Regions from separate parts of the Sphingomonas sp. SORGH_AS_0789 genome, predicted to be linked through region 1. Evidence: riboswitches for the same ligand, from Rfam matches in the RefSeq annotation. Region 1 holds a riboswitch; the other holds the start of a gene.
The links. Region 1 has a riboswitch for cobalamin ahead of QE360_RS09905 (HoxN/HupN/NixA family nickel/cobalt transporter). Riboswitches for the same ligand answer to the same signal wherever they lie in the genome.
Positions count from the first base shown of each region.

Region 2: another riboswitch for cobalamin. It lies ahead of QE360_RS07495 (TonB-dependent receptor); the one in region 1 lies ahead of QE360_RS09905 (HoxN/HupN/NixA family nickel/cobalt transporter).

Region 1 is NZ_JAVIYV010000001.1:2,141,094-2,155,420, reverse strand. It holds gene cobM (precorrin-4 C(11)-methyltransferase) at 1-363, opposite strand, end outside; gene QE360_RS09950 (cobalamin biosynthesis protein) at 360-716, opposite strand; gene cbiE (precorrin-6y C5,15-methyltransferase (decarboxylating) subunit CbiE) at 710-1,909, opposite strand; gene QE360_RS09940 (cobalt-precorrin-6A reductase) at 1,908-2,654, shown strand; gene cobJ (precorrin-3B C(17)-methyltransferase) at 2,630-3,379, opposite strand; gene cobI (precorrin-2 C(20)-methyltransferase) at 3,376-4,104, opposite strand; gene QE360_RS09925 (precorrin-8X methylmutase) at 4,101-4,730, opposite strand; gene QE360_RS09920 (cobalamin biosynthesis protein CobG) at 4,730-5,854, opposite strand; gene cobN (cobaltochelatase subunit CobN) at 5,851-9,234, opposite strand; gene cobW (cobalamin biosynthesis protein CobW) at 9,240-10,277, opposite strand; cobalamin riboswitch at 10,458-10,659, opposite strand; gene QE360_RS09905 (HoxN/HupN/NixA family nickel/cobalt transporter) at 10,682-11,752, opposite strand; cobalamin riboswitch at 11,917-12,119, opposite strand; gene QE360_RS09900 (septal ring lytic transglycosylase RlpA family protein) at 12,229-12,795, shown strand; gene QE360_RS09895 (hypothetical protein) at 12,859-13,050, shown strand; tRNA gene QE360_RS09890 (tRNA-Pro) at 13,632-13,708, opposite strand; gene yajC (preprotein translocase subunit YajC) at 13,901-14,251, shown strand; gene secD (protein translocase subunit SecD) at 14,256-14,327, shown strand, end outside.
Region 2 is NZ_JAVIYV010000001.1:1,608,972-1,623,298, reverse strand. It holds gene QE360_RS07535 (EamA family transporter) at 1-784, shown strand, start outside; gene QE360_RS07530 (NAD(P)-dependent oxidoreductase) at 694-1,533, opposite strand; gene QE360_RS07525 (M28 family metallopeptidase) at 1,672-3,381, opposite strand; gene pepN (aminopeptidase N) at 3,520-6,123, shown strand; gene QE360_RS07515 (alpha/beta hydrolase) at 6,254-7,186, opposite strand; gene QE360_RS07510 (tRNA-binding protein) at 7,392-7,751, opposite strand; gene QE360_RS07505 (glutathione S-transferase family protein) at 7,738-8,409, opposite strand; gene QE360_RS07500 (PepSY domain-containing protein) at 8,437-9,903, opposite strand; gene QE360_RS07495 (TonB-dependent receptor) at 9,890-12,004, opposite strand; cobalamin riboswitch at 12,246-12,467, opposite strand; gene QE360_RS07490 (hypothetical protein) at 12,554-12,856, shown strand; tRNA gene QE360_RS07485 (tRNA-Met) at 12,926-13,002, opposite strand; rRNA gene rrf (5S ribosomal RNA) at 13,119-13,233, opposite strand; rRNA gene QE360_RS07475 (23S ribosomal RNA) at 13,362-14,327, opposite strand, start outside.

The DNA.
Region 1 (14,327 bases):
TTCCAGCACCGCCGCCGCCGCCGCGAAGGACGGTACGCCGGGCGTGACCGACACCGGGATGCCCAGTTCGCGCAACCGCCGCACCTGCTCGCCCATCGCCGACCAGACCGACAGGTCGCCCGAATGGAGCCGGGCGACATCCTGGCCTTTGCGATGCGCGTCGGAAATCTCGGCCATGATCTCGTCGAGCGTCATCGGCGCGGTGTTCACGATCCTCGCGCCCGGCGGGCAATGCGCCAGCACCGCTTCGGGCACCAGCGATCCGGCATAGAGGCATACCGGGCAGGCCGCGATCAGGTCGCGCCCCCGCAGGGTCAGCAGATCGGGGGCGCCGGGTCCGGCACCGATGAAGTGAACGGTCATTGATCGGGTCCTTGGGCGATGGCGCAGGTCGCCATGCGGTCGGAGGAAATCAGGCGGGGCACGACGATCCGCGCGCCCGGCCCAGCGGCGGCGAGCGCGACCGCCTCGGCCACGCTGCCGACGCTGCGACGAGCGAGGCTGACGGTCGAGCGGGTCGGCGTATCCAGGCCGTCCAGCAGGGCCGCGTCGATCGGACGGACGGACAGGCCCTGCCCTTCGGCAAAATCGGCGATGACGGCTGCGCGGTCGGCGGGCACGGCCAGCGCATCGGGACGTATCCCCGCCGCCGCCAGCGCGCTGCGGAAGGAATCGGGGGTCGCCCCCGCCCGGCATCCGAACCCGGCGATCACCATGCGACCCGCCACTGGACGATGGGATAGCTGGCCTTCCAGCCGCGCTTCGTCCCCAGCGGTCGCGCCTGGGCCAGCTCGATCCGCAACAGCTCGCCCGCGAAACGGGCATGGCACTCGGCCAGCAAAGCCTCCGTCTCCAGCGTCACCGCATGCGCCACCAGGCGGCACCGGGGCAGGATGCGCAAGGCCTCGACCAGCGGCCGCGACAGGCCGCCGCCGACGAAGACCGCATCGGGATGCGGCTGGTCGGTGAGCCGGTCGAGCGCATCCCCCTCGACCAGTTCGAGCCGCTCGACGCCCAGCCGCAGCGCATTGTCGCGGGCGCGGGCCAGCCGGTCGGGATCGCGCTCGAAACCGATGGCGCGGGTCGTCGGGTCGCTCAGCAGCCATTCGATCGCGACCGACCCCGAACCGGCGCCAATATCCCACAATAGCTCACCGGCACGCGGAGCCAGCGCCGATAGTGCAAGCGCACGGACGGGGCGCTTGGTGATCTGTCCGTCATGCGCGAACCAGTCATCGTCCAGCCCGCTCGCGCAAGGCAGGGTGCGGCCGTCTCCCGCAGGCTCGATCGCCACCGCCACCGGGTGCGCGATGTCGGTCCCGTCGAGCGCCGCCGCCGTCGTCCGCCGCACCCGCTCGCGCGGACCGCCCAGCGCCTCCAGCACGGTCAACACACTGTCGCCGAAACCCTGGTCGACCAGCCAGGCCGCGAGCCCCGGCACCGCCGCCCCGTCGCGCATCAGCGCCAGCACCCGCCGCCCCGGCGCCAGATGCGGGCGCAGCGTCTCGATGGGGCGGGCGTGCAGCCCGACGCTCCGGATCGTCTCGACCGGCCAGCCCAGCCGCGCGGCGGCCAGCGACAGGGTCGAGGGGGCGGGATGGGCGATCCACTCGCCCGGCTCCAGATGGCGGGTCACTACCGACCCCGCGCCGAACCAGAAGGGATCGCCTGAGGCGAGCATCACCACCCGCTCCCCCCGCCGGTCGAGGAGCATCGGCACCCCGTCCGCGAACGGTACCGGCCACACGATGCGCCGCGCCGCGCCGCGCTCGGGCAGCAGCGACAGGTGACGGGCCGCGCCCATCACGCTATCGGCCGATTCGATCGCGGCGCGCGCGGGGGCGGTCAGGCCGTCCCAGCCATCCTCGCCGATCCCGACGATCGTCAGCCAGGGTCCGGAGTCAGCCATGCGCCATATCCTTCTGCTCGGCGGCACGACCGAGGCGAGCGCGCTGGCCACCGCGCTGGCGCAGCGTGGCGAGCGCGCGGTGCTGAGCTATGCGGGCCGCACCGACCATCCGCGTGCGCAGGCGATCCCGACGCGGGTCGGCGGCTTTGGCGGCATCGAGGGGCTGGCCGATCATATGACCCGCGAGGGCGTGACGCATCTGGTCGACGCCACCCATCCCTTCGCCGCGCGCATCAGCGCCAACGCGATCGCGGCGGCCGAATTGGCGGGCGTGAAGCTGCTCGCATTGACCCGACCCGCCTGGGAAGCCGGCCCTGGCGACCGCTGGATTCGCGTCACCGATACGGCGGAAGCCGTGGCGGCGCTGGGCAGCGAGGCGGCACGAATCTTCCTCGCGCTCGGTCGCCAGACCATTGGGGACTTCGCCGATGCTGCGCAGCATTTCTACCTGCTGCGCTTCGTCGATGCCGCCGAGGTCTCCGTCCTGCCGCGCCATCATCTGGTCGTGGATCGCGGTCCCTTCACGCTGGCGGGCGAACGGGCCTTGCTGCGCGCGCATCGCATCCAGACGATCGTCGCCAAGAATGCGGGCGGCGCGGGCGCGCGGGCCAAGCTGGAGGCGGCGCGCGAGCTCGGGCTGCCGGTCGTGATGATCGACCGCCCCTTCATCCCCGTCCGACCGCAGGTGGAGAGCGTCGCGGCGGTGCTCGACTGGCTCGATCACGGCGTCGTCCGGGGGGTGTAGAGGATCGGCCGTCCCGCATGCGGGATCATCCGCGTGCGGCTGGACCCGATGATGACGACGGTGCGCATGTCCGCCATCTCGCCCCGCGCCTGGGGCAAGGGCACGATGCGCAGATGCTCCTGCGCGGTCGAGACGGCACGCGCGAACAGCACCGGACGGTCGTCGCCGCACGTCTCGCGGAGCAGCGCAAAGGCTGCGTCCAGCGCATCGGGCCGCGCCTTGGACCGGGGATTGTAAAGCGCGATGGCAAAATCCGCCTCCGCCGCCAGCCGCAGCCGCCGCTCGATCAACGCCTGCGGCTTGAGGTTGTCGGACAGGTTGATCGCGCAGAAGTCATGCCCCAGCGGCGCGCCCGCCCGCGCGCTGGCCGCCAGCATCGCGGTGATGCCGGGCAGGACGCGGATGTCCAGGTCGTGCCACCGCGCCGGGTCCTCCTCCACCCGCTCGAAGATCGCCGCCGCCATGGCGAAGACGCCCGGATCGCCCGAAGAGACCACGACCACCCGCGCGCGCGCCTCCGCCATTTCCAGCGCATGGAGCGCGCGGTCACGCTCGACCCGATTGTCGCTGGCATGGCGGGTCAGGCCGGGGCGTTCGGGCACGCGCGCGACATAGGGGATATAGCCGACCACATCGGTCGCCTCCGCCAGCGCCGCCGACACCTCGGGCGTGACCATGGCGTCCGCCCCCGGCCCCAGCCCCGCGACGATCAGCCAGCCGCTCATGGCCGCCGCCCCTGCCCATGGATCAGCGCGATCGAGAAATAGGGCGCGGGCGCGTCCTCCACCTCCGCCAGCCGCCGCACGCGCTCGCCCGCCTGGGCGGCATGTTCGATCAACCACGCCTGGTCCGACCGCCCCGCCGCCGCGATGGCGCGGCGCAGCTTGGGCAGATGGCGGCCGATCTTCATCACCACCAGCGCATCGGTCTCGGCGATGCGGCGGGTCAGTTCCGGCTCGGGAAGAGTCGCCATCGCGACGGTCAGCACATCGTCGCCCCAGGTGATCGGCGCGCCGCTGGCGGTCCAGGCGCCCGACATGCCGGTGATGCCCGGTACCACCGCGACGGGGGCATGGGGCCGCAGCCGGCTGTGCAGGTGCATGAACGAGCCGTAGAAGAAGGGATCGCCCTCGCACAGCACCACCACATCCTCGCCGCGCTGCACCAGCGACAGGATATGCGCGGTGCAGGTCGCATAGAAGGCGGACAGGCATTCATTGTAGCGCGGGTCGGTGAAGACGATCTCGGTCGTGACCGGATAGTCCATCGGATATTCGACCACGTCGTCCCGCAACATGCCCTCGACGATGGTGCGCGCATGGCCGCGCCGCCCGGCCTTGCGGAAATAGGCGACGTGCCGGGCCCCGCGCACCAGCCGGTCGGCGCGGACGCTCATCAGGTCCGCCGCGCCGGGGCCTAGGCCGACACCGTGGATCGTGCCCGTCGTCATTCGGCGCGGCTCGCCAGCGCGTTGATTGCCGCGACGGTGATCGCACTGCCGCCCGGGCGGCCCTTCACGATGGCGCAAGGGACGGGCATCGCCTCCCACAGCGCGTCCTTCGACTCCATCGCGCCGACAAAGCCGACCGGACAGCCGATGATCGCCGCCGGGCGCGGACAGTCGGGGTCCTCCAGCATGGTCAGCAGGTGAAAGAGCGCGGTCGGCGCGTTGCCGATCGCCACCAGCGCGCCCGCCAGATGCGGCCGCCACAGCTCCAGCGCGGCGGCGGAGCGGGTCGTGCCCATCTCCTTGGCCAGGGCGGGCACCGACGGATCGCGCAAGGTGCAGATCACCGGATTGTCGGCGGGCAGCCGCGCGCGCGTGACCCCCTCGCTGACCATATGCGCATCGCACAGGATCGCCGCGCCCGCCGCCAGCGCCTGCCGCCCCGCCGTCGCGAAGCCGCGCGAGAAGTGGATCGACGGGGCGAGTTCGACCAGCCCGGCGGCATGGATCATGCGGACCGCGACCGGCTCCTCCTCCGCATCGAAGCGGGCGAGCTCCGCCTCGGCGCGGATGATGGCGAAGGACTGGCGATAGATCGCCGCGCCATCGGTTTCGTAACGATAGGGCATCAACAGGCTCCGAGAAGCGCGACCGCCCGCTCGGGCGACAATCCGGTGTGAAGCGGTGCCGCCCCGGCGCGGGCGTGGCGGGCCAGATCGAAAGCCCCCTCGCGCCCGGTCAGCACCCAGTCCGCCGCCCGTGCCCGCGCGCAGCCCTTCGCGCAACCCGAGACGTGCAGACGCCCCTCGATCAACGGCGCGAGGCGGGCGGCCAGATCGCGGGTTTCGACGCTCGCCTGGGGACAGGCTGGCGCGCCGACACAGGCGTCGACATGCAGGATCGGCGCATCGTCCAGCACCATGCCGGCGGCCGGTAGGGGAACGAGGCCCTCCGCGATCAGCAGCCGCCACGGGGTCAGCCGGACGGCACAGCCCTGGCTGCGGACAAAGGCGGCCAGCGCCGATGCCCCGATCCGGCCGAACGGCAATCCATAGACCGCACCGATCGGATGAGTGCCGGGCCGCATCGGCGAGCCGCCCGCGCCCGGCACCGCATCGCCGCTCGCCCAGTCGGGCAGATCGGCCGCGTGGCGCGCCATCCGTCCGGCGGCGACGCCTTCGCTCTCGACGAACCAGTGCGCCAGCCGGATCAGCGCATCGGCGGCGGTCCGGCGCGTAACGCGCATGCCCGCCGCCCGGCCATCGGCGCGCAGCAGCAAGCCCCCATCCGCCCCCCGCTCGATCCGGAAATCGGCGGGCGCTTCCATCAGCATCGGGGTCGGCCCCGCATCGATCGCAAAGCCGATCTTGCTCGGCAGATCGGGCAAGTCGGTCAGCCGCGCGCGCAACTCGGTCGCGATGCCGTACGAATCGTCGCCCTCGCGCCAGTCGGGATTGATCAGGATCGCGCCCCGCGCCTCGCGCACCGGATCGGGATCGACCAGCCCCAGCGCGCGGAGCGCCTCGACCATCGGGGGCCAGCTCCGCTCAGTCGCGCCGCGCAGTTGCAGGTTCGCGCGAGCGGTCAGGTCGATCTGGCCATTGCCGTGGGCGTTTGCGGCCTCGCACAACCCCTCGACCTGATGCGCCGCCAGCCGGGCGAGCGGCGGGCGGACCCGGACCAGCAGGCCGTCGCCCGCCATCATCGGCCGCCACGCATCGGGGCACCAGCCCTTGACCACGAACCCGCTCATGCCGCGCCGTCCAGCATCGCCAGCACCGAGTTGCGCCGCGTCCGCCACAGCCCCGCCGCATGAAGCGCCGCGAACCGCACCTCCATCGCCGCCAGCGCCTGCGGGTTCGCCTGCGCCATGAAGTCGCGCACCTCGTCGCGGGCGAGCGTCGCGTCCCAGTACAGATCGATCAGTGACGCTGGGACCATGTCCGCCAGATGCGCGAAGCTGCCCAGATGGTCGAGCGTCGCCGCGATCTCCGCCGCGCCGCGAAAGCCATGCGCCATCATCCCCGCCACCCAGCGCGGATGGGCGGCGCGGGCATGGACGGTGCGGGCGATCTCCTCGGCCAGCGTCCGCGCCCTGGGGCTGGCCGGATCGCGCGTGTCGAGATGATAGAGCGACGCCGCCCCCTCTCCCAAGGCCGCCCGCGCCGCCGCGAATCCCGCCTGATGCGCGGCATAATCGGCGGCGAGCAGCAGATCGCTTTCGGGCAGGTCATGGACATGGACAAAGGCCTGCGCCCCCGCCACCCGCGCGGCGATCCCCTCCGCATCGCGACGGTCGCCGTCGTCGAGCGCGGTGGCCGAGGCGGCAAGCCAGCTTTCCCCCGCCGCGATCCGCGCGGCCTCGTCATAGCCCGCCTCCGGGTCCAGGCCGATGCCGTATCGGCCCGGCGCGGGGCCATAGACGCGCGGCGCCGCCTGCCCGACATAGGGGTTCCATTCGGGCTCTTCGTCACGCTGACCGAGAGCCCGCACCGCCTGCCCGAACAAGGCGACCAGATGCGGGAAGGCGTCGCGAAACAGCCCCGACACGCGCAGCGTCACATCGACGCGCGGCCGGTCGAAACGCATCAGCGGCATCACCTCGAACCCCGTCACCCGTTCGGAACGGTGGTCCCAGACCGGCTCGACCCCGATCAGATGGAGCGCCATGGCGAATTCCTCGCCCGCGGTTCGCATCGTCGCCGATCCCCAGAGATCTACGATCAGGGTGCGCAGGTGATCGCCCTCTTCCTGCATGTGCCGCCGGATCAGTTCCTCGGCGAGCTTGACCCCTTGCGCCTGCGCGGCGCGGCTCGGCACCGCGCGGGGATCGATGGCGTAGAGGTTGCGACCCGTCGGCAACACATCGGCGCGGCCCCGGTAAGGCGAACCCGATGGCCCCGCCGCCACCCGTCGTCCGTCCAGCCCCGCCAGCAGCCCGGCCCGCTCGGCCGCGCCCTGTTCGCCGCGCCCGAAGACATGGAGCCCCTCGCCGAACTGGCTGTCCTTCACGTCGCAGACAAAGGCGTCGATCCGGGCGAGCTGGTCCTCCGCCCCCGCCAGCCCCAGCGTCTCGCCCAGCCCGACGCTGTCCGCCTCTTCGGCGATCAGGCCGCGCAGCCGGTCGCGGCGCGCCGGGTCGAGGCCATCGGCATTGGCGTACTCGTCCAGCAGCGCCTCCAGCCGCCCGAGCCCCGCGCCCGTCTGCGCCTGAACCAGCGCCGGCGGGACATGCCCGATCGTCACCGCACCCAGGCGTCGCTTGGCCTGCGCCGCCTCGCCCGGATCGTTGACGATGAAGGGATAGAGGACCGGCCAGTCACGGGCCAACGCCTCGGGCCAACAGGCGTCCGACAGCGCGACCGCCTTGCCGGGCAGCCACTCCAGCGTGCCATGCGCGCCGACATGGACCAGCGCGTCAATCGCTTGCGCGCGGAGCCAGAGGTAGAAGGCAACATAGGCGTGACGCGGACAGCGCGACAGGTCGTGATAATCCTCGCCCCGCGCACTCGGTCGGCCGCGCTCGGGCTGGAGCGCGACGGTCGCCTTGCCCAGCGCCAGCGCGGGGAAATGGAAGGCGGCGCCCTCGACCAGCGGGTCCTGCTCGACCGCGCCCCAGCTTTCGATCAGATCGGCGCGCAACGCTTCGGGCAATGTGGAAAGTGCGTCGTGATATGCCGCCACCGGCCATGCGATACGGTTTGCGAGCAACGCGGCGGGCAAATCCGACGGGGCTTCCACATCATAACCGGCCTCGCGCAGATCGCCGAGGATCGCTTGCGCCGAGGCGAAACCGTCCAGCCCGACCGCATGCGCCGCCTGCCAGTCCTTGCCCGGATAGGTGGACAGCAGGATCGCGAGCCGCCGCTCCGCCGCCGGGGTCGTCGCCAGCCTCGCCCAGCCTGCGACCTTGTCCGCCACGGCGGCGATCCGCGCGGGCTCGGCGCGGTGGAGACGCAGGGCGATGTCGAAATCGGGGTCGCGCTCGCCGGGTTGCTTGAAGCTGATGACCCCCGCGAACAGCCGTCCGTCGATCTCGGGCAGGACGACGTGCATGGCGAGGTCGGCGGGCGACAGGCCCCGCGCCGAACCCGCCCAGCCCTCGCGGTCGCTGGTCGCGAGCGCCACCTGGAACACCGGCACGCCCGCCCCGTCTAGCGGCGTGGTGTCGTCCTCGACCCGTGCGGAGAAGGCGGTGGCGTTGACGATCGCGGCGGGGGCGAGCGTCTTCACCCAGCGCGCGATCCACGAGCCTGCGCCTTCGGCCTTCAGCGAGGGGACGAACAGCGCCACAGGGTCGAAGCCGCGTTCGGTCAGGGCGACATAGAGGGCGGCGATCGGCTCGAGGTCGGCGGCGGCGAAATAGGCGCGGTAGAAGACGATCAGGACGCGGGGACGGGTTGCGGTGAGCAGGGTTGCGGCTGGGCAGGCTATGCCGTTCGGGGACCAGCCTCCGACGGATGCCAATTGCGGAGAGGGCCCTCCCCCATCCCAGTTGCGGGTGAACGATGCCCCGCATCGTTCAGGCCATGCCGCGGGCATGGCCGACCCACAACTCGCCTGCGGGAGGGGCGTGCCTGGGGCGGGTGTTCCGCCTAAAAGCCCCTCTCCCGGCAGGGGGAGGGGTTGGGGAGGGGCAAGGGCCACGGGCGATACAACTGCCGCAAGCGCCTCCAGAGCGGCAGCAGCCGCCTCCGCCCCCCCCGCATCGCACAGCGCCGTCAGCCGCCGCACCACCGCCTGATCGACGGTGGACGCCGCCATCAACCGCCGGTCCTCGCGCCCGTCCGCCGCCAGCACCGCCAGCGCGATGCCGCGCTCGCGCGCCAGCCGCTCGACTTCGCGCAGGCCGTATTCCCAATAGGCCGCCCCGCCGATCAGCCGGATCAGGATCGCCTTCGCGTGCGCCAGCGTCTGCTCGACATAGGTATCGACCGACAGCGGATGGGCCAGAGCCCCCAGATTGGCGAGCCGCAGCGACCAAGGGAATCCCCCTGCCCGCCAGCCCGCCGCAAAGGCGCTCAGGTCGCTGTCGGAAAAGGACAGCACCACCACGTCACCGGGGCGCTGCCCCAGATCCTGCGGAACCGCTTGTTCCTCCAGCCCATGGCTCTCGCGAAAGACGAGATGCACGCGCGTTAGCCCTTCAGCACGCCCTCGATCGCGGCGCGGTCGATCCGGTCATGCTCGGCGATGACGACCAGCCGGGTGCCGCGCGGCTCGCCCGCCCCCCAGGGACGGTCGTAGCTGGTGCGCACCCGGCGGCCGACCGCCTGGACCAGCAGCCGCATCGGCTTGCCCGCGACCGCCGCATAACCCTTTACGCGCAGGATATCCTGCTGCTCGGCGAGCGTGACGATGCGCGCGGCGATCGCCTCGGGGCTCTCCACCTCGCCCAGCATGACAGAGATACTGTCGAAATCGTCATGCTCGTGATCGTCCGCGCCGTCATGGTGCGAGGGGCGCGCGGCGATGTCGTCCTCGGCGGCGGCTTCCAGGCCCAGCACGATCTCGGCGGAGACGATGCCGTCGACCGCCTCGACCATGGGCAGCGGGCGCGGAGCCTCGGCGGCGATGATCGCGCGCGCCTTGGCGACACCCTCCGCCCCGGCCAGATCGGCCTTGGTCAAGAGGACGAGGTCGGCGCACGCCAGCTGATCCTCGAACACCTCGGACAGCGGGGTTTCATGGTCCAGGCTGGGGTCGGCGGCGCGCTGCGCCTCCACCGCGTCCAGATCGGGGGCGAAGCGACCCGCCGCGACGGCCTCCGCATCGGCCAGTGCCACCACGCCGTCGACGGTGATGCGCGAGCGGATGGCGGGCCAGTCGAACGCCTTCAACAGCGGCTTGGGGAGCGCCAGACCGGAGGTCTCAATCAGGATGTGATCGGGGCGCGGCTCCATCGCCAGCAGCTTTTCGACCGTCGGGATGAAGTCGTCGGCGACGGTGCAGCAGATGCAGCCATTGGCCAGCTCGACGATATTCTCCGCCGGGCAGTCGGGGATGGCGCAGCTTTGCAGGATGTCGCCATCGACGCCCAAAGTGCCGAATTCGTTGACGACGACCGCCAGGCGGCGACCGCCCGCATGGCGGATCAGGTGGCTGATGAGCGTGGTCTTTCCGGCGCCCAGAAAGCCGGTGACGATGGTGACGGGGACCTTGCTGAGGTCACGCATGCTGTTTCTCCGACGCGCCGGACGAGCGAGCGCGGACACGGGACCGATCGCCGGAGCGGTGACGGACGGGCGCAGTCGAATGCGTCCGCCCCGCGTGTCGGCGACCGATGCGGCCCCGGCCGCATGGCTTCGTCGCTCCCCGACGGAGAACCGTGCCCCGACCACCCCCTGGGTCTAGGCAAGAGCGACCATGACGCCGGCAGGTCTCCTGGCTCGCGGGTCAAAGCGAAGGGATGCGCCTTCCCGGATCGCTCCAGTGGCCGTGCCTCCGATGGGGCACCAGCATCGCTCGCTCGCCGCTTACAGTTGCAGGGACAGCCGGGGATTTGCACCCCATTCCCGTTTCAAAGCCCCAAGGGGCACCGGCGCGATCTTCGAGACTTTTCAGTCCCGACGCGCGGCATTTATCCCGCCGCGCCGGGCTTGGCAATTCGCGCCTCCATCGCGGCGAACCCGCGCCAGCGATAGAGGAGGAAACTCGCGCCCCAGCAGATCACGAACAACCCGACAATGGCGAAGCCCAGCACGTTGAAATGCTCCGACAGCGCCCCCGCATAGCGGAACGGCCCCGCGGTCCAGCCGAACCGCTCGGCGAGCAGCGCGGTCGCCTGGATACCGCCGATCACCAGCGCGACCAGCGCCGACACCAGGGTGATCGTCATGTTGTAATAGAGCTTGCGAAGCGGATGGACGAACGCCCATTCATACGCGCCCAGCATCACCAGCCCGTCGGCGGTGTCGATCAGCGCCATGCCCACCGCGAACAGCACGGGAAAGACCAGGATCGTCGCCAGCGACACGCCGTCCGCCGCATGCGCACCCGACAGGCCGAGAATGGCGACCTCGGTCGCGGTGTCGAAACCCAGCCCGAACAGGAAGCCGAGCGGCGCCATATGCCAGCTGCGGCGGATCAACCGGAACAGCGGACGGAAGAGGCGCGACAACGGCCCCTGCCCCGAAAACATCATGGCGGCGTCCGCCTCCGCCATCGGCTCGCCGCGTGCGACCCGGCGGAACCGGGTCCAGACATCGCGCAGGATGATCAGGTTCATGATCGCGATGGCGAACAGGAAACTCGCCGAGACGATGGTGGCGATCGTCCCGCCGCTCTGCCCGAACGCCTCGAAATCGGACAGGGTGCTGGCGGCCAGCGCGACCGTGGTCGCCGCGATCAGGACGATGGCGGAATGGCCGATCGCGAACCACAGCCCGACCGCGATGGGTCGCTGGCCGTCCTGCATCAGCTTGCGGGTGACATTGTCGATCGCGGCGATGTGGTCGGCATCGACCGCATGGCGCAGCCCCAGGCTATAAGCGAGCAGCGCGGTGCCGAGCATCAGGCTGTTGCCCGCGAAGACGCTGAGCGCCCAGCCCCAGACGGCGATATTGACGAAGACCAGCGCGCCCATGAGCAGCGCGACGCGCTTCTTTAGCGGCAACCGGGCGCGCGGCGCTCCGGCATGATGGTAGGACATGGGTGATACCCCCGGCGTCATTGCGACAAGGGCCGAACTCCGCTGTCGCGGTCGCCATCCCACCCCACGGACGCACGCCGGGCGGGATGGCCGATTCGTCTCGGCCGATGGGCGTCGCTCGCATGATACAATATATCCAGCCGGTGACCATCCCCTGGATCGCGGCAAGAGCGACTCGCACTGGCAGGTCTCCTGGCTTGCGGGTCGAAGCGCACGCGACACGGCCTTCCCGGATGGCTCCAGTGGCTGTCCCCTGTCGCAGGGACCGGCGTCGCTCGCTCACCGCTTACAGTTGCAGGGACAGCTGGGGATCTTCACCCCATTCCCGTTTCAAGCCCCGAGGGGCACCGGCGCGATTGACCGGCGGTCTGGCTGAAAGCCGTTGCCGGTCGGCACCGGGATAGTCTGCGGCGGGTGGAGGCGCAAACCGCTTTATCGGGCCGGACGCCCGGCTTAATCCGGATCACATGGTGGATGTGAGAAGATGGCGCCGCTGGGCGCCGGCGGCGGCGTGCCTGGTCGCGGCATGTTCGGGCGGGAATTACCGGCCGGTCAGCGATTATCCGGTGCGGATCGGCAAGCCCTATACGGTGCGCGGCGTCACCTATGTGCCCGCCGAGGACGCGACCTATGACATGCTGGGCTATGCCAGCTGGTATGGCAGCGAATCGGGCAAGCGCACCGCGAATGGCGAGCGTTTCCGCCCCGGCTGGGCGACGGCCGCGCATACCACCCTGCCCCTGCCCAGCTATGTCGAGGTGACGGCGCTGGACACGGGGCGGCGGATCATCGTGCGAGTCAATGATCGCGGACCGTTCGCGGGATCGTCGCGGATCATCGACCTGTCGCGCGGCGCCGCCGAACAGCTCGGCCTGCGCGCGGTCGGCAAGGCGGCAGTACGGGTGCGGCGGGTGGAGCCGGACGAGAAGGACCGCGAACGCCTGCGCCACGGCAAGGCGGCGCGGCCATTGCCGCCGGTATCGGATGCGGTGCGGGCGAATCTGCTGTCGCAGATCGCGGCGGCGGGCATGACGGTGCGGTAGGGCGGCAGTTTCCGCCCACTTGCAGACATTGAGCATGGCTTTGCGATCTGTCATCGTGCGGTAATGTCGCTTGAACACCAGCCGCGCCTGTTGGACGAACAAACCGCTTTCAGGGCGATGTGCGTTTATCTTGAGGCTTACTGGGAGCGAGGCCTGCGGTCATCTGATGACATTGCCCAGCTTTTGTCGATCGTCCACAACGACCCGGCAACGCCGGATGATTGGGCAAATGCTATCGAGCAGGTCGTCCGCTAACGCCCAGCCAGTAGCGGACATGCCGTCAGGGATCTAAGCTGAGCGTTCTCTCAGCCGGGCCGGTGGATAAGACTCGGCGAGGGGAAAGCTGGGGCCTTGCAAAAGGCAGCGGAGCCTCCACCGCTCTCCCAGCACCGCGTGTCCACTAATGTCTCGAGAGCGGACATTCTCGGGTCGTGTATACTGCGCTGATGAGCGACAGTCGCTACAAAGGTGGAAGCACTCGCGGGGGTCGATGGGGTTGCGCCCTCGCAGCGCTTTTCGGCATCCCGGTCTTCATGCTCGCTACGCTGGTTGCGAGCTTAGGTGACTGTATGCCGAACGTGCAGTGCCATCCCAGCTTTTGGCTCGAAGGCATCCTCCCTACCGCGTTAGTAGCGTTGCCAATTGGGCTGGGGGTTAGATGGCTAGTAAACCGTCGATTGAATGATGACGGCTAACCACAATAGGCGGACATTCAGCCCGAGCTAGTTCGGCGCTCGGTGGCGCTAAACCCAGCCTTAGCCCCGCAACAAATACGCCATAACGAAAGAGCGGGCTTTCGCCCGCTCCGCCGCCATCCGCCAATGTTGGAAGAAGATTGGTCGGGGCGACAGGATTCGAACCTGCGACCCCCACACCCCCAGTGTGATGCGCTACCAGGCTGCGCTACGCCCCGACCGAGCGGCGGCCTCTAGGCGGGTTTTCCGAAGGATGCAAGCCTTGATGTGAAGATAGTGCGCACCCCACATCCGGCGCTCCATTGCGCCTGTTCGCCTGCGATGGTAGCGGGCAGGCTATCCGACATGGGGGCTGGTCGATCGTTCGCGGTCGGCGGGTGCCCGTGCCCATTCAGCATAGACGGGTCCGAATGTTCATTCCCTTCACCGCCCCAGTCGCCGCGATGGCTGCCGCCACCGGGGCCACCGCATCGAGCGGCGCCGCCTCGTTCCTCAGCCTGGCGCCGCTGCTCCTCGTCTTCGTGGTCTTCTATTTCCTGATGATCCGCCCGCAACAGCGCCGCATGAAGACGCTGCAAGCCTCGATCGAGGGGGTCAAGAAGGGCGATCAGGTCACCACGGCGGGCGGCATCGTCGGCAAGGTGACCCGCGTCGAGGACCAGCTGGTCGAGGTCGAGATCGCGCCGAACGTCCGCGTCCGGGTGGTCAAGGCGACGTTGACCGACGTGGTCAATCCGAACGCCAAGCCCGCGAACGACTGACCCGATGCTGGATTTCCCCCGCTGGAAGGTCGCTTCCATCGTCGCGCTGCTGGCGGCCCTGTGCCTGCTGGCGATC
Region 2 (14,327 bases), 530 kb from region 1:
CAGCTATCGCTTCCTCGTCGGCGGGCTCGCCATGGGCGCCTTCGCGCTCGCCCGGCGGGAGAGTTTTCGGCTGGGCACCACCGGCTGGCTGTTCGCCGCGGGGATCGGAGTGTTCCAGTTCGTCCTGAACTTCAACTTCGTCTACCGGGCGGAAGCCTATATCACCTCCGGGCTGGTCGCGGTCGTGTTCGCGATGCTGCTGATCCCCAATGCGGGCTTTGCGCGCCTCTTCCTGGGGCAGCGCATGGGGCGGCAGTTGCTGGTCGGCTCCGGCATAGCGATGGCGGGGGCGGCGCTGCTGTTCGTGCACGAGGCGCGGGTCGATCCGGCGGGACCCGCGCGCGCGCTGACCGGCATCGCGCTGACCATCATCGCGATCCTGTCGGCGTCGACCGCCAATGTCATGCAGGCGACCAACACCGCCAAGCGTTTCCCGATGCATGCGACGCTCAGCATCGCGATGCTGACGGGCGCGGCGCTGGATGCGATCATCGCCTATAGCCTGAACGGCCCGCCGGTGTTCGAGATGCGCGCCGGCTATGTGCTGGGCATCCTCTATCTGGGGCTGTTCGCCTCGGCGCTGGCCTTTCCGCTCTATTACCGCGTGCTGCGCGCGATCGGCCCGGCCAAGGCGGCCTATTCCAGCGTCATCGTGCCGGTGATCGCGATGAGCCTGTCGACGGTGTTCGAGGGCTATCGCTGGTCGCTGCTGGCGGGTGCGGGGGCGGCGGTGACGGCCGCCGGGCTGGTCATGGCGCTCAAGGCCCGCAGGCCCAACCGGTAATCGGGATAGCGGGGCCGCCAGCCCAGCACCCGCTTCGCCTTGCCATTGGCCACCCGCCGGTTCTCGGCATAGAAGCCCCGCGCCGCCGCCGACAGGCTCTCCAGCGGGACCAGCGGCGGCGGCGGCATCCCCGCAAGCGTGGCGGCATAGGAGACGACGGCATCCTGGTCGCAGGGGAAATCGTCGGCCAGGTTATAGGCCCCCGCCGGGCCGTCGAACCCGGCGATCACGCCCGATACGATATCGGCGATATGCACCCGGCTGAACACCTGTCCCGCCAGCCCGACGCGGTGCGCCCGACCGCCGCGAACCCGGTCGATCGGCGAGCGGCCGGGGCCATAGATGCCGGGCAGGCGAAACACCCGCGCGCCCAGCGCCTGCCAGTCCGCATCCGCCACCGCCCGCGCCGCGCGGCGGCCCGAGCCGATCGGTGCGGTCTCGTCCACCCACGCGCCGCCGGTGTCGCCATACACGCCGGTCGAGGACAGATAGCCGATCCAGGCGTCCGATTTCACGAGGTGCGCGCCATAAGCGACCAGCACCGGATCATGCTCGCCCTCGGGTGGGACGGAGGACAGGATATGCGTGGCGGCGGCGATCTCCGCCTCCACGTACTCCCGGTCGTCGAAGCGGAGCGTGCCGCCGCGTCCGTCGCGGGTGGTGCCCGAAACGGACCAGCCGCGCCCTTCCAGCAGCGCGGCCAGATGACCGGCGGCATAGCCCATGCCGAAGACGAATAGCTTGCTCACCCTACCTCCGTTCGCACTGAGCGAAGTCGAAGTGCATGCCCCGGACGGGCCACCTGGCCAAGGTCATCCCTTGGCCTTCGACTTCGCTCAGGCTGAACGGATGGGGGGCGGCTTGGCTGCGGAGGACGGTGGCACGCATCACTTCGCCGCCATCGGCCCCTTGTAGAGCGTGCCGAAATAATCGCCCTTGTTCCACACCGGCCGCTCGGGCGCATCGGCGATCTCGCGGGCGATGGCATAGTTCACGCTGACGAAGCGCGGCCCCTGGCTCCAGTCGATGCCCTGGTCCACCTCGTCGCCGGGGCGGTGATAGCGGTGGCTCATGAAATCCTCGACCGCCGCCTTGCCCGGCCCCGCCTGCCCCGGCCACAGGAAGACCGAGGGGATGCCCTTCTGCACGAAGCGGAAATGGTCGGAGCGGACGAAGATCCCCTCCTCGGGCATCGGATCGGGCGCGACCGGCAGGCCCATCGCCCCAACCGCCTTGCGCACGATCGGGCCCAGCGTCGATCGGTCGGCGCCGAACACCACCATGTCCTCGAACTTGTAGGTCAGGATCGGCATGTCGAGATTGACGTCGGCGACGATCGACTTCAGCGGCACGGTCGGATGGTTGGCGAAATAGTCGGAGCCGACCAGCCCCTTTTCCTCCGCCGTCACCGCCAGGAACATCACGGTCCGCTTGGGCGGGGTGGCGGCGGTCTTGAACCGCTTGGCCTCCTCGATCAGGCTGGCGATGCCGATCGCATTGTCGAGCGCGCCATTGTTGATCCGGTCGCCATCGCCGCCTTCGTTGGTGCCGATATGGTCGAGATGCGCCGACAGGACGACCACCTCGTCCTTCAGCCTGGGGTCGCTGCCGGGGATCAGGCCAATGACGTTGCTGCTGTCCATCGGCTTGAACCGGGTCTTGGACGCCACCGTCAGCTGCCCCCTGGCGGTCAGCGGCTTATAGGCGGGCTTCGCCGTGGCGGCGGCCTTCATCACCGCGTCCCAGCCCTTGCCGAACAGCTTGGCCGCGCCCGCCTGCGACAGGGTGCCCAGCACCGGGGTCGACGGGGTCATGGCATGCGCGGTGCCGTCCGGGTTGGCCCAGGTCACGCGCGGCGCGTCATAATAGCGCGCCAGCGTCGAGAAGGGCCGCTGGCGGGGCCCGGCGCGCGGCATGTCGATCTGGATCGCGCCGACCGCGCCCTTCGCCGCCGCCAGCGAGGCCTTGTTGCCCGCCGATCCGAAAAAGGCGCGCGCTTCGCCGTCCAGCCCCTCGGGCGTGCCGGGGACGAAGGCGACGATCTTGCCGCGCACATCGACGTTCCGGTAATCGGTCAGCCCATATTGCGCTGCGTCGATGCCATAGCCGACGAAGACGACCGGCGCCGACACGCTGGTCTCGCGCCGGTCGGGCACGGGCGAGGGCACGAAGTCCTCGGCGAAGACCAGCTCCTGCGGCTGTCCGTCCGCCGGCGTCCACAGCGCGCTGCCCTTGTCGGCGACATTGTACGCGACCAGCGGCACCTTTTGCAGATAGCCGCCCTGGTCGCCGCCGGGCCGCAGCCCCGCCGCATAGAATTGCGCCGCCACATATTGCGCGGCGATGTCATAATCGCGCGTCCCCGCCTCGCGCCCCGCCATCGCGTCGGAGGCCAGGAACAGGACATGCGCCTTCATCGCGGCCTGATCCTCGGGCAGCGGTGCGGTGATGACGGCATTGCGCTCGGCCGCGCTGCGCTGCGCCGCCGGTGCCGAGGCGGTCGGGGCGGCGGCCTGGAGGTGCAGATGGTCATGGTCGTGGGCGACAGCGGCGGTGGACAGGAGAAGCAGCGGCAAAAGGGCCGTCGAACGCGACATGCAGAACCTTTCCAGAGAAGTATGACACAGGCGTAACAGGCCATATCGCCCGATCAACCCCGGCCACGGCGCGGGCCTGTGCTTTTTCGGGTACGGCCGATGGTGGTCCAATGCGCTGGCCGTGGCTATATTCCCGTCATGGACATCCAGCGTAGCGCCGCCCAGCCCAGCATGACCCCGGCCGCCATCCGGCGCGAGGATTATGCGCCGCCCGCCTGGCGCGTGCCCGAGACGCGGCTCGACTTCACGCTCGACCCCGCCGAAACCCTGGTCCGCGCGACCCTGTCGGTGGTGCGCGACGGCGCGCATGACGAACCGCTGCGGCTGGACGGCGCGGGGCAGGTGCCGCTGTCGGTCAAGGTCGACGGCGTGGCGGTGAACGACTGGCGGATCGAGGGCGAACAGCTGGTCGTCCCGCTGCCCGGCGATTCCCATGAAGTCGAGACCGAGGTGGCGATCGCGCCCGACCACAATACCCAGCTGATGGGTCTTTATGCCTCGGGCGGGAATCTGTGCACCCAGTGCGAGGCGGAGGGGTTTCGCCGCATCACCTTCTTCCCCGACCGGCCCGATGTCCTGAGCGTCTATCGGGTGCGGATGACCGCCGACCGGGGGCGCTATCCGGTGCTGCTCGCCAATGGCGATCCGGTGGCCAGCGGCGAGAATGACGACGGCACCCATTGGGCGGAGTGGCACGATCCCTTCCCCAAGCCCTCCTATCTCTTCGCGCTGGTGGCGGGCGACCTGGCGGTCAACGCCGCGACCTTCACCACCATGAGCGGTCGCGAGGTGCGCTTAGGCATCTGGGTCCGCGCCGCCGACCTGCCCAAGACCACCCATGCGCTCCATGCGCTGAAGCTGTCCATGGCCTGGGACGAGCGGGTCTATGGCCGCGAATATGACCTGGACGTGTTCAACATCGTCGCGGTCGACGATTTCAACTTCGGCGCGATGGAGAATAAGGGGCTGAACATCTTCAACAGCCGCTACATCCTCGCCGATCCCGACACCGCGACCGATTACGACTATGACGCGATCGCCGCCGTCGTCGCGCATGAATATTTCCACAACTGGTCGGGCAACCGGATCACCTGCCGCGACTGGTTCCAACTGAGCCTCAAGGAAGGCTTTACCGTCTATCGCGACCAATGTTTCTCCGCCGACCAGGGATCGGCGGCGGTCAAGCGGATCGAGGATGTGCGCGGCCTGCGCGCCAGCCAGTTCCCGGAGGATTCGGGCCCGCTCGCCCATCCGGTGCGCCCGGAAAGCTATATCGAGATCAGCAACTTCTATACGGCGACCATCTATAACAAGGGTGCCGAGCTGATCCGCATGATGGCGACGATGCTGGGCCCGGTGAAGTTCCGCGCCGCGACCGACCTGTACTTCACCCGCTTCGACGGGACGGCGGCGACCTGCGAGGATTTCGTCGCCTGCATGGAGGAGGCGGGCGGCGTCGACCTGTCGCAGTTCCGCCTCTGGTATAGCCAGGCGGGAACCCCGCGCGTCTCGGCGGGCCTCTCGCACGAACCCGGCGGCGGTCGCGCGACGCTGCGCCTGGCCCAGCATGTCCCCGCCACGCCGGGGCAGGCCGTCAAGCAGCCGATGGTCCTGCCGCTCAAGGTCCGGCTGTTCGGTGCGGAGACGGGCCGCCCGCTGACCGACGAGCGGCTGATCCTGCTCGACCAGGTGGCCGAGACGATCACCTTCGAGGCGGTGACCGAACGGCCCGTCCTGTCGATCAATCGCGGCTTTTCCGCCCCCGTGGTGGTCGAGAGCGACCGGACGGCGGAGGATCTCGCCTTCCTGTCGGCGCATGACGACGATCCCTTCGCCCGCTATGAGGCGATGCAGCAGCTGATGCTCGACACGCTGGTCGCGGGCACGATCCATGGCGAGGTGCGAGCCGAGGCCGTGGTCGACGCGGTGACCCGTACGCTGGCGGCCGAGGGGCTGGAGCCCGCCTTTCTGGCCGAGGCCGTGCTGCTGCCGTCCGAGAATTTCATCGGCGACCAGCTGGCGACGGTCGATCCCGACGCGATCCATGCCGCGCGCGAGGCGCTTCGCCGTCGCCTGGGGCAGGCGCTGGAGCCCGAATGGCGACGGCTCCATGCCGAGCTGGCGCAGGATGCCTATGTCTATTCGCCCGAGGCCAAGGGGCGGCGTCGGCTGCGCAACGTCGCGCTCGGCTATATCGCGGCGAGCGGCGCGGAGGATGCCGCCGCGCTCGCCTTCGCGCAGTTCGAGGGGGCCGACAACATGACCGATCGGCAGGCGGCGCTGACCACTTTGGTCAATTCCGACGCGCCCGAGCGCGAGGCGGCGCTGGCGCAGTTCCATGCGCGCTATGCCGACAATCCGCTGGTCCTGGACAAATGGTTCCAGACCCAGGCGCTGTCGTCGCGCAGCGACACCGGCGCGATCGTCGAGCGGCTGGCCGGGCATCCCGACTTCACGCTCGCCAACCCCAACCGCGCCCGCGCGCTGGTCGGGGCGTTCGGGATGAACCAGCGTGCGCTGAACGCGGCGGACGGTTCGGGCTATCGCTTCCTGGCCGACCAGCTGATCGCGCTCGACCGGCTCAACCCGCAAACGGCGGCCAAGCTGTTGCCGCCGCTGGGCCGCTGGCGGCGGTTCGACGCGAAACGCTCCGCCCTGATGCGCGCCGAGCTGATGCGGATCATCGCCACGCCGGGGCTGTCGAAGGATCTGTTCGAGCAGGCGTCGAAGAGCATCGAATAATCCCATTCCTCCCCAAGCTGTGCTTGGGGAGGGGGACCGCCGCGAAGCGGTGGTGGAGGGGCATGCTCGCTGGCGGGGACACCCCTCCGTCAGTCCTTTGGACTGCCACCTCCCCTTGCAGGGGAGGAATTTATTGCGTCTTTGCCTTCAAAAATCCTTCCATCACGATCCACTGGTAGAAGGCGTCGAACCAGCCGGTGCTGGTCGTCTTCTTCGGATACATGCCGAAGCCGTGCCCGCCCTGGCCATAGAGGTGGAACTCGACGGGCTTCTTCGCCGCTAGCCACTGGTCGATCAGGCCGAAGCCCTTGCCCGCGAACAGCGGATCGTCGGCGGCGATCGCGGCGAACATCGGCGGCGCGTCAGCGGGGACCGTCATCGGCTGGAGCGGGCCATAGATGTCGCCGACAAAGGCGGGCCTGGCCCGACCGTCGAGCACCGTCGCCACGGTCAGCATCGCACCCGCCGAAAAGCCGACCATGCCGATCCGGTTGGGGTCGACCTTCCACTCGTTCGCGCGCTGGCGGACCAGGGCGAAGGCGGCGCGCGAGTCGGCGATCTGGGGGGCCAGGCCCTTCAGCGCCTCTTCGGGGCTGGGCCGCGCGGCGGGGCGCGCCACGCTGGAGAACATCGCCGCCATCGACTTTTCGAATTCGCCCATATCCGCGGGCGTCTGGTTCAGCCGGTATTTCAGGACGAAGGCGGCGATGCCGCGATCGGCCAGCGCCTTGGCAACGTCCCAGCCCTCATTCTGCATCGACAGCGTGCGGAAGCCGCCACCGGGCGCGACGATCACCGCCGCGCCGGTCGCCTTGGCGGGATCGGGCAGGAAGGAAGTCAGCGTCGCTTGCGTCACGTTGCGCGCGAAGACGCTGTCATATTGGCTGTGCCAGCTTTCCTTGTTCTTCGCACCGGGCAAGGGGCCGGTGTTCAGCGCAATGGCACCCGGCTGAGCGGGGATGGCGATCGGCACCATCTTGTCGCTCTGCGCGAAGGCGGGTGCCGCCACCGAGAGCGTTAGCAAAGCGGCCAGCGCATGGCGGGCCCAGCGTTTGGACTTCATATCCCCTCCTGTCCTCCGTGGGTTATGTCCCTACGGTCGGACGGGGATGGTACGCTTCGGGGCGTGGGGTGCAAGGGGTAATGTTAAGGCTAACAGTGGGGTGGGGCGTGGGCTTCGACTTCGCTCAGCCTGAACGGCTGTTGTATTCAGCCTTGGCCCCCACAGCCCGTTCAGCCTGAACGTAGTCGAAGGCCAAGGGAATCTCTCAGAACAACCGCCCCCCATCGGGCACCGCCTGATCCGGCCCGATCAGCACCACCTGCCCCTCCACATCGGGAAAGCCCAGGGTCAGCACCTCGGACATCATCGGCCCGATCTGGCGCGGCGGGAAATTGACCACCGCCGCCACCCGCCGCCCGACCAGTGTCTCGGGCGTGTAATGCCGCGTGATCTGCGCCGAGGATCGCTTGACCCCGATGACGGGACCGAAGTCGATGGTCAGCTTGATCGCGGGCTTGCGCGCCTCCGGAAAGGGCTCGGCGGCGATGACGGTGCCGACGCGGATGTCGACCGCCAGGAAATCCTCGATCCCGATCCGGGGTGCGGGCGCGTCAGAAGTCGACATTGTCGTAATGCGACGGCGGCGTGACCATCTCCATCCGCTCGGACAACAGCGGGCGGAAGGAGGGGCGGCTCTTCAACCCGCGATACCAGCGCGCGGTCTGCTCATGCCCCTTCCAGTCGATGCCGCCCAGATAATCGGCGACCGAGATCTGCGCGGCGGCGGCGAGGTCGGCCAGGCTCATCGTCGCGCCGCCCAGCCAGTTGCGATGGTCGAGCAGATAATCGGTATAGTCGAGATGCCCGACCGCCGCCTTCATCGCTTCGCGCAGGCCCTTGGCATCGGGGCTGCCGGTGCGCGCGACGCGCTTGACCATGCGCTCGTGCAGCAGCGGGCCGGTCACGTCCTGATAGAAATGCGTGTCGAACCACGTCACCAGCCGCCGAATCTCGGCCCGGCCGACGGCGGTGCCGTTGATCATCGCCGACTTCTCGACCGTCTCCTCGAAATATTCCGAGATCGCCATGGAATCGACCAGCAGCACGCCGCGCTCCTCGTCGACCATCACCGGGGTCTGCCCGGCGGGGTTCATGTCGAGGAACTCGTCGCGCCGCTGCCACGGCGACTCGCGGACCAACTCATATCCGACGCCCTTCTCGCCCAGCAGCAGCCGGACCTTGCGCGAAAAGGGACAGAGCGGGAATTGATAGAGTTGCCACATGCCGCCCATCTAAGCGGCCGGGCATGGTTACGCCAACCCCGATGGCGATGTTTTCACCCGCCCGCGCGACGCAGGACGGCACAGTCGCCGCCACCCGACCACGACGCCGCTGACCGACAGGATCAGCCCGGCGATCGACCAGAGCCACATCCACGCCGTCCAGCCGGGCCGCCACGCGGTCAGCCACGGCCAGTCCCAGGTGTGCAGCAGCGTATAGGCCCAGCGATAGGCCCGCCGGACGCGGTCCTGCCGCTCGACCACCGCCCCGCTCATCGGGTCGAGATAGAGCCAGGTTGCCGCACGATCGTCGAACCGCATCCGCACCACCGGCAGCCTGGCGGTATTGGTCCAGTAGAAATCGGGCCGCTCCAGCCGCGCCACCCCCGTCACATGCCCACCGGGCACCAGCATGGCGGCGGCGTCCGGTCGATCGATCGGCGCGGCCGGGGCCAGCGTCGCCTGCTCCAGCCAGCGCGGATGCGGTCCGGCCGGATCGATCGCGATGCGCCGCCATCCGCCATCGCCGCTCCACACGACGCTGCGCGCAGGGCCCGCCATGGCGGCGAGCCGGTCGAGCGCCACCGGCTCGCCCGCCTGCCCGGCATAGGCGCGCATCGCCTCCACCGGCGCGGTGCCCCCGGCAAAGACGCGTCCCGGATCGACCGACAGCCAGCCGCTGACGATCCAGCCGGTCAGCAGCACGCCGCCCAGCAGCCCGCTGACATGATGCCAGACCATCCAGCCGCGATAGGGCGTCACCCGCCCGCCGCGATAGCGACGCCGCCCCAGCCGCATGCGCAGGATGCCGATCCACATCCCGGTCAGCGCGACCGCGATGCACGGCCCCGACACCCACATCACCACCTGCCGCCACAGCCCGCCGTCGCGGCGCAGGATCGTCGGATAGAGCCAGTGCGGCACCGACCCCAGCCAGTTCCAGATGCGCTGCGTCCGCGTCGTCCGCTGCACCGGCTGGCCGGTCAGGCTGGAGACATAGATCTCGGTCCCGGCGGCATCGGCCAGCGTCGCCTTCCACAACAGACGGTGCCGGTCGAAGCCGCCCGCCACGGTCCACTGGTCATGCCCGATGGGCGCGACCGCCACGACCGCCGCCCCCGCGAACCGCGCCGCGACCCGGCGGGCATAGGCGGCATCGACCGGCGCGACGCGAGCCCCCGTCCGGGCGGAGCGGATGTGCGTCTCGCCCCCCGCCCCTTCGATCCGCCAGACCGGCACACCGTCGCGCATCTCCAGCGTGATCCGCCGTGCGGTCGCGCCGTCCGGCGGCGGCCGATCGACCCGGCCCCAGTCGATCGGCTCCGCCCCGGCCGCCATCTGGGCAGGGGTCAGCGCGGGATAGGGGACGTAGATCATCACCAACCCGGAGGCGAACCACATCGCGAAGAACAGGCAGGCGGCGATCCCGGCCCAGCGATGGACGAGAAAGGCGAACCGGACGGCCGCCCTTCCCCATGACGCGTCAGAACGTCGCACGAAGGCCCAGGTCCAGCGAGCGCGGGCGCCCCAATATCCATTGCTGGTCGCCATAGGCGGTGACCGCATAGGCCTTGTCGAACAGGTTATAGACGCGCAGGTCGACCGCCATGCGCGGGCTCAGCGCATAGGACAGGGTGGCGTCTACCGTCGCATAGCCGGGGATGCGAAACGCATCGGCATTGTCGGAGAAGCGCCGCCCGACATAGCGCAGCCCCGCCCGCGCCTGCATGCGGGCCGTGGCATCCCAGCGCAGCCAGAGATTGCCCAGCGCCTCGGGCACATTGGGCGGCGTCCGGCCGCTATAGTCCGCGCCGCCCGAGCGGAAATCGTCGAACCGCGCATCCAGCATCGTCGCATTGGCATCGATCCCGAACCCCTGGGGCAGATCGACCGAGACCGCCGCCTCCACCCCTTGCGCCGAACGCTGACCGACCTGCTCGACCGGGCTGGAGATAGTGCGCTGCGCCAGCAGCCCCGTCTTGACGATGCGATAGGCCGCCAGCGTCGCGGTGCCGCGTCCGCCCAGGAACAGCCACTTGGCGCCCAGCTCGACCTGGTTGCCCTTCGCATTGCCGAACTGCACCTGCCCGCTCGACACGGTGGTCAGCGTGGCCAGCGGATCGACGCCGGTGGCATATTGGCCATAGAGCGACAGGGTCGGCCTCGGCTGATACACGATGCCCGCCCGCCAGGTCGCGTTGCGGAAGGTCTTTTCAAAGGCGAAGCGATCGGTCCGCGTGCCGCCCGGATAGGCGATCGCCCAGCGGCGGACCTGATCCTCCTCGTAACGGAAACCGCCGACCACCGACCATTTCGGGCCCAGCGTCACCCGATCCTCGGCAAACACCGCCAGCGCGACGGTGCGGGTGCGGTATCGCGGCGCGATTCCCTGCGTATCCAGGAAGCGGCCGGGATCGAAGGCGAAGGGATCGACCGCATCGACCTGCGCATCCGATCCGAAGTCGTTCTCATGGGTGAAGCGCACCAGATTGGCGTCGACCCCGACGACCAGCGCATTGGCGATGCCCGGCGCCAGCGGCGTGCGCAGCGTCACGCTCGCCTGGTCGCCCCATTGGGTCTGGTCGTGACGGATGCCGTAATTGTCGCTCCGCCGGATCGTGCCGGGCGTACCGCTCGCCCCGTTGGCGCACGTGCCGTTGGTACCGACCCAGCAATAGCTCTCCAGATTGCGCCAGAATCGATCGCTGGTCAGATAATAGGCGATGTTGGAGACGCTGACCGCCGCGCTCGGCGTCCAGTCGACCTGTACCGAGGCACGGTCGTCGCGAAACCGCATCCGCCCGTCCCCGACATTATAGTTGCGCGTCCGGATCGCCGGGTCGAGCCGCCCGCCGATCAGCGGCGTCCCGAAATAGCCGATCGGCCGCTGGTCGCCATGATCGCCGCGGATCGTCACCGCCAGCCGTGGCGAGGGGGTCCACTTCACCGTGCCCGACAGCGCGAAGCTGTGCGAATCGCCCCGATCGACATAGCCGTCCGACCGACGATAGCTGGCATCCAGCCGATAGCCCAGCGTGGCCCCCGCCGGCCCCCCGATCCCGGCCGCCAGCCGGACACTGTCCTGCGCGCCATAGCCGATCTCGGCCTGCCCCTCGGTCCGGGCGGTGGGCTTGCGCATCACCACATTGACCGCGCCGCCCAGCGCGCCCTGGCCATAGAGCACCGACGCCGGGCCGCTCAGCACGTCGATCCGCTCGACCATCCAGGGATCGGTCGGAAAGGTGATCGTCCCCGCCGCCGGGAACAGCCGGACCCCGTCGATCAATTGCAGGACCGAGCCCTGTCCGGAAAAGCCACGCGCCGCCAGCGCGGTGCCGCCATTGCCGGGATTGGCGACGCTCGACAGTCCGGGGGCCCGTGTCTCGGCCTCGACGATCGACTGGTCGCCCCGCGCACGCACCAGGTCGCCGTCGAGCGAGGTGATGCTGGCGGGGGTTTCGAGCGGGGTCAGCCCCAATCGGCTGCCCGTGGCATTGGGCCGGTCCATCGCCGGTTTGTCGCGCGTGCCGACGACCAATATCGTGGCGTCGGTGCCGGTCGGCATGCCCCCCTGCTGCGCCCAGGCGGGCATCGCCATGCAGGACCACAGGGCTCCACCCGCAAAGATGAGACCACGGTTCGATAATATGTGATGATATAACATTATTTGCTCATAGCGTCTTGTCGCGAACAAGCCGAGGCCTTCCGTTCGTTTCGAACGGCCGGATGCCATGCGCGCTGGACGCCTTTCCGCACTCGACATGGCCACCCATGCGCCTCCGCCACCATTGGCGTCGCTCGTCGGAAAAGACCTAGCCACGGCCATCCCCTGGGCCCGGCATGAGCGACCTGACGCCGGCAGGTCTCCTGGCTCACGGGTCATCGCGAACCATGCGCCTTCCCAGGTTGCCCCAGTGGCTGGACCGGCTCGCCACCGGTCCCTGCATGTCCGCTCACCGCTTACAGTTGCAGGGACAGCCTCGGATTCGGGCGGTCACCCGCCCTCACCGCGTTCCCTTTTAATTCCCCTGTTCGGGGAAACCGGCGCGATCACGACCGGAATATTCCGGCCGCGTACTGATTGCGGCAATCGGCGGGGCGGGTCAAGCATCTGCCCCCAGGAGCGGCTTTGCGCTATCCCGGGCCCATGACCCGCAAGATCCGCTATCTGACCGCAACGATGCCCGACGGCTATGTGAAGACCATCGGCCCGACTTCAGCCCCGTTCACCCATTACTGGCGGATCGTCGCCGATCTGGGCGGGGGCCGGACGGAGGTGTTCTGGGGTCACGCGAAATCGCGGAAAGAAGCCATGGCGCACGACGCGTCGCTGGCCGAAGCGGCACGCAAGCGCGGCTGGGTGGGGCACAGATTCGAGGTGGCGGAATTGGCGGAGAGCCAGGATCCGCCAGCGGCCCTGCCGCCGAGGGGTGGCGGGCGTCGTCGCTGAGGCGTGAACGCGCCAATCCGCCACCGGCTATGCCGTGGCGGTTTCGTATGGGATGATGTTGGGTGTGTATGGTTGCGGGGGCAGGATTTGAACCTGCGGCCTTCAGGTTATGAGCCTGACGAGCTACCGGGCTGCTCCACCCCGCGATTGAGCTGAGCCGCACGGCGGCACGCTTCATGCGTGGTGTCGTGGGGCTGAGCGCCCCGGGCTGAGTGCCCGAGGAAACAAGTGAATGGGTTTTTGTGTATACGCGGACTATAATGCCTGGCGACGCCCTACTCTTCCACTGCTTGAGCAGTAGTACCATTGGCGCAGTCGGGTTTCACGGCCGAGTTCGGGATGGGATCGGGTGGGACACCGACGCTATGGCCACCAGGCAATAGAGTCCGCGAATACTGACCCCGCTTTGTGGGCGGGGTGATGGGTATAAAATCGATGCACCTGGCTTGATAATGACCGCACCCTTTTGCCGTCAGCCCAGGGCTGATGGTGGGGGTGTGGAGCTCTCAAGCGCGAATAGGACAATTAGTATCGGTTAGCTCCATGCGTTACCGCACTTCCACATCCGATCTATCGAGGTCGTGGTCTTCGACCGTCCTGAGAAATCTTATCTTGAGGGAGGCTTCCCGCTTAGATGCTTTCAGCGGTTATCCCGTCCGTACATAGCTACCCTGCTGCGCCGTTGGCACGACGACAGGTACACCAGAGGTACGTTCAACCCGGTCCTCTCGTACTAGGGTCAACTCCTCTCAAATTTCGACGCCCACGGCAGATAGGGACCAAACTGTCTCGCGACGTTCTGAACCCAGCTCACGTACCACTTTAATTGGCGAACAGCCAAACCCTTGGGACCTGCTCCAGCCCCAGGATGTGATGAGCCGACATCGAGGTGCCAAACAACCCCGTCGATATGAGCTCTTGGGGGTTATCAGCCTGTTATCCCCGGCGTACCTTTTATCCGTTGAGCGATGGCCCTTCCACGAGGGACCACCGGATCACTATGACCGACTTTCGTCTCTGCTCGACTTGTCAGTCTCGCAGTCAGGCTGGCTTATGCCATTGCACTCTAACAGCCGGTTTCCAACCGGCCTGAGCCAACCTTCGCGCGCCTCCGTTACTCTTTAGGAGGCGACCGCCCCAGTCAAACTACCCGCCACAGAGGGTCCCTGTACCGGTTTCACGGTACGAGGTTAGACATTAAACAACAACAGGGTGGTATTTCACCTATGGCTCCACATCGGCTGGCGCCAATGCTTCAAAGCCTCCCACCTATGCTACACAGTTCTTGTCCAATGCCACTCTGAAGCTGCAGTAAAGGTGCACGGGGTCTTTCCGTCTAACCGCGGGTACTCCGCATCTTCACGGAGAATTCAATTTCGCTGAGCATGTCCTGGAGACAGTGGGGAAGTCGTTACGCCATTCGTGCAGGTCGGAACTTACCCGACAAGGAATTTCGCTACCTTAGGACCGT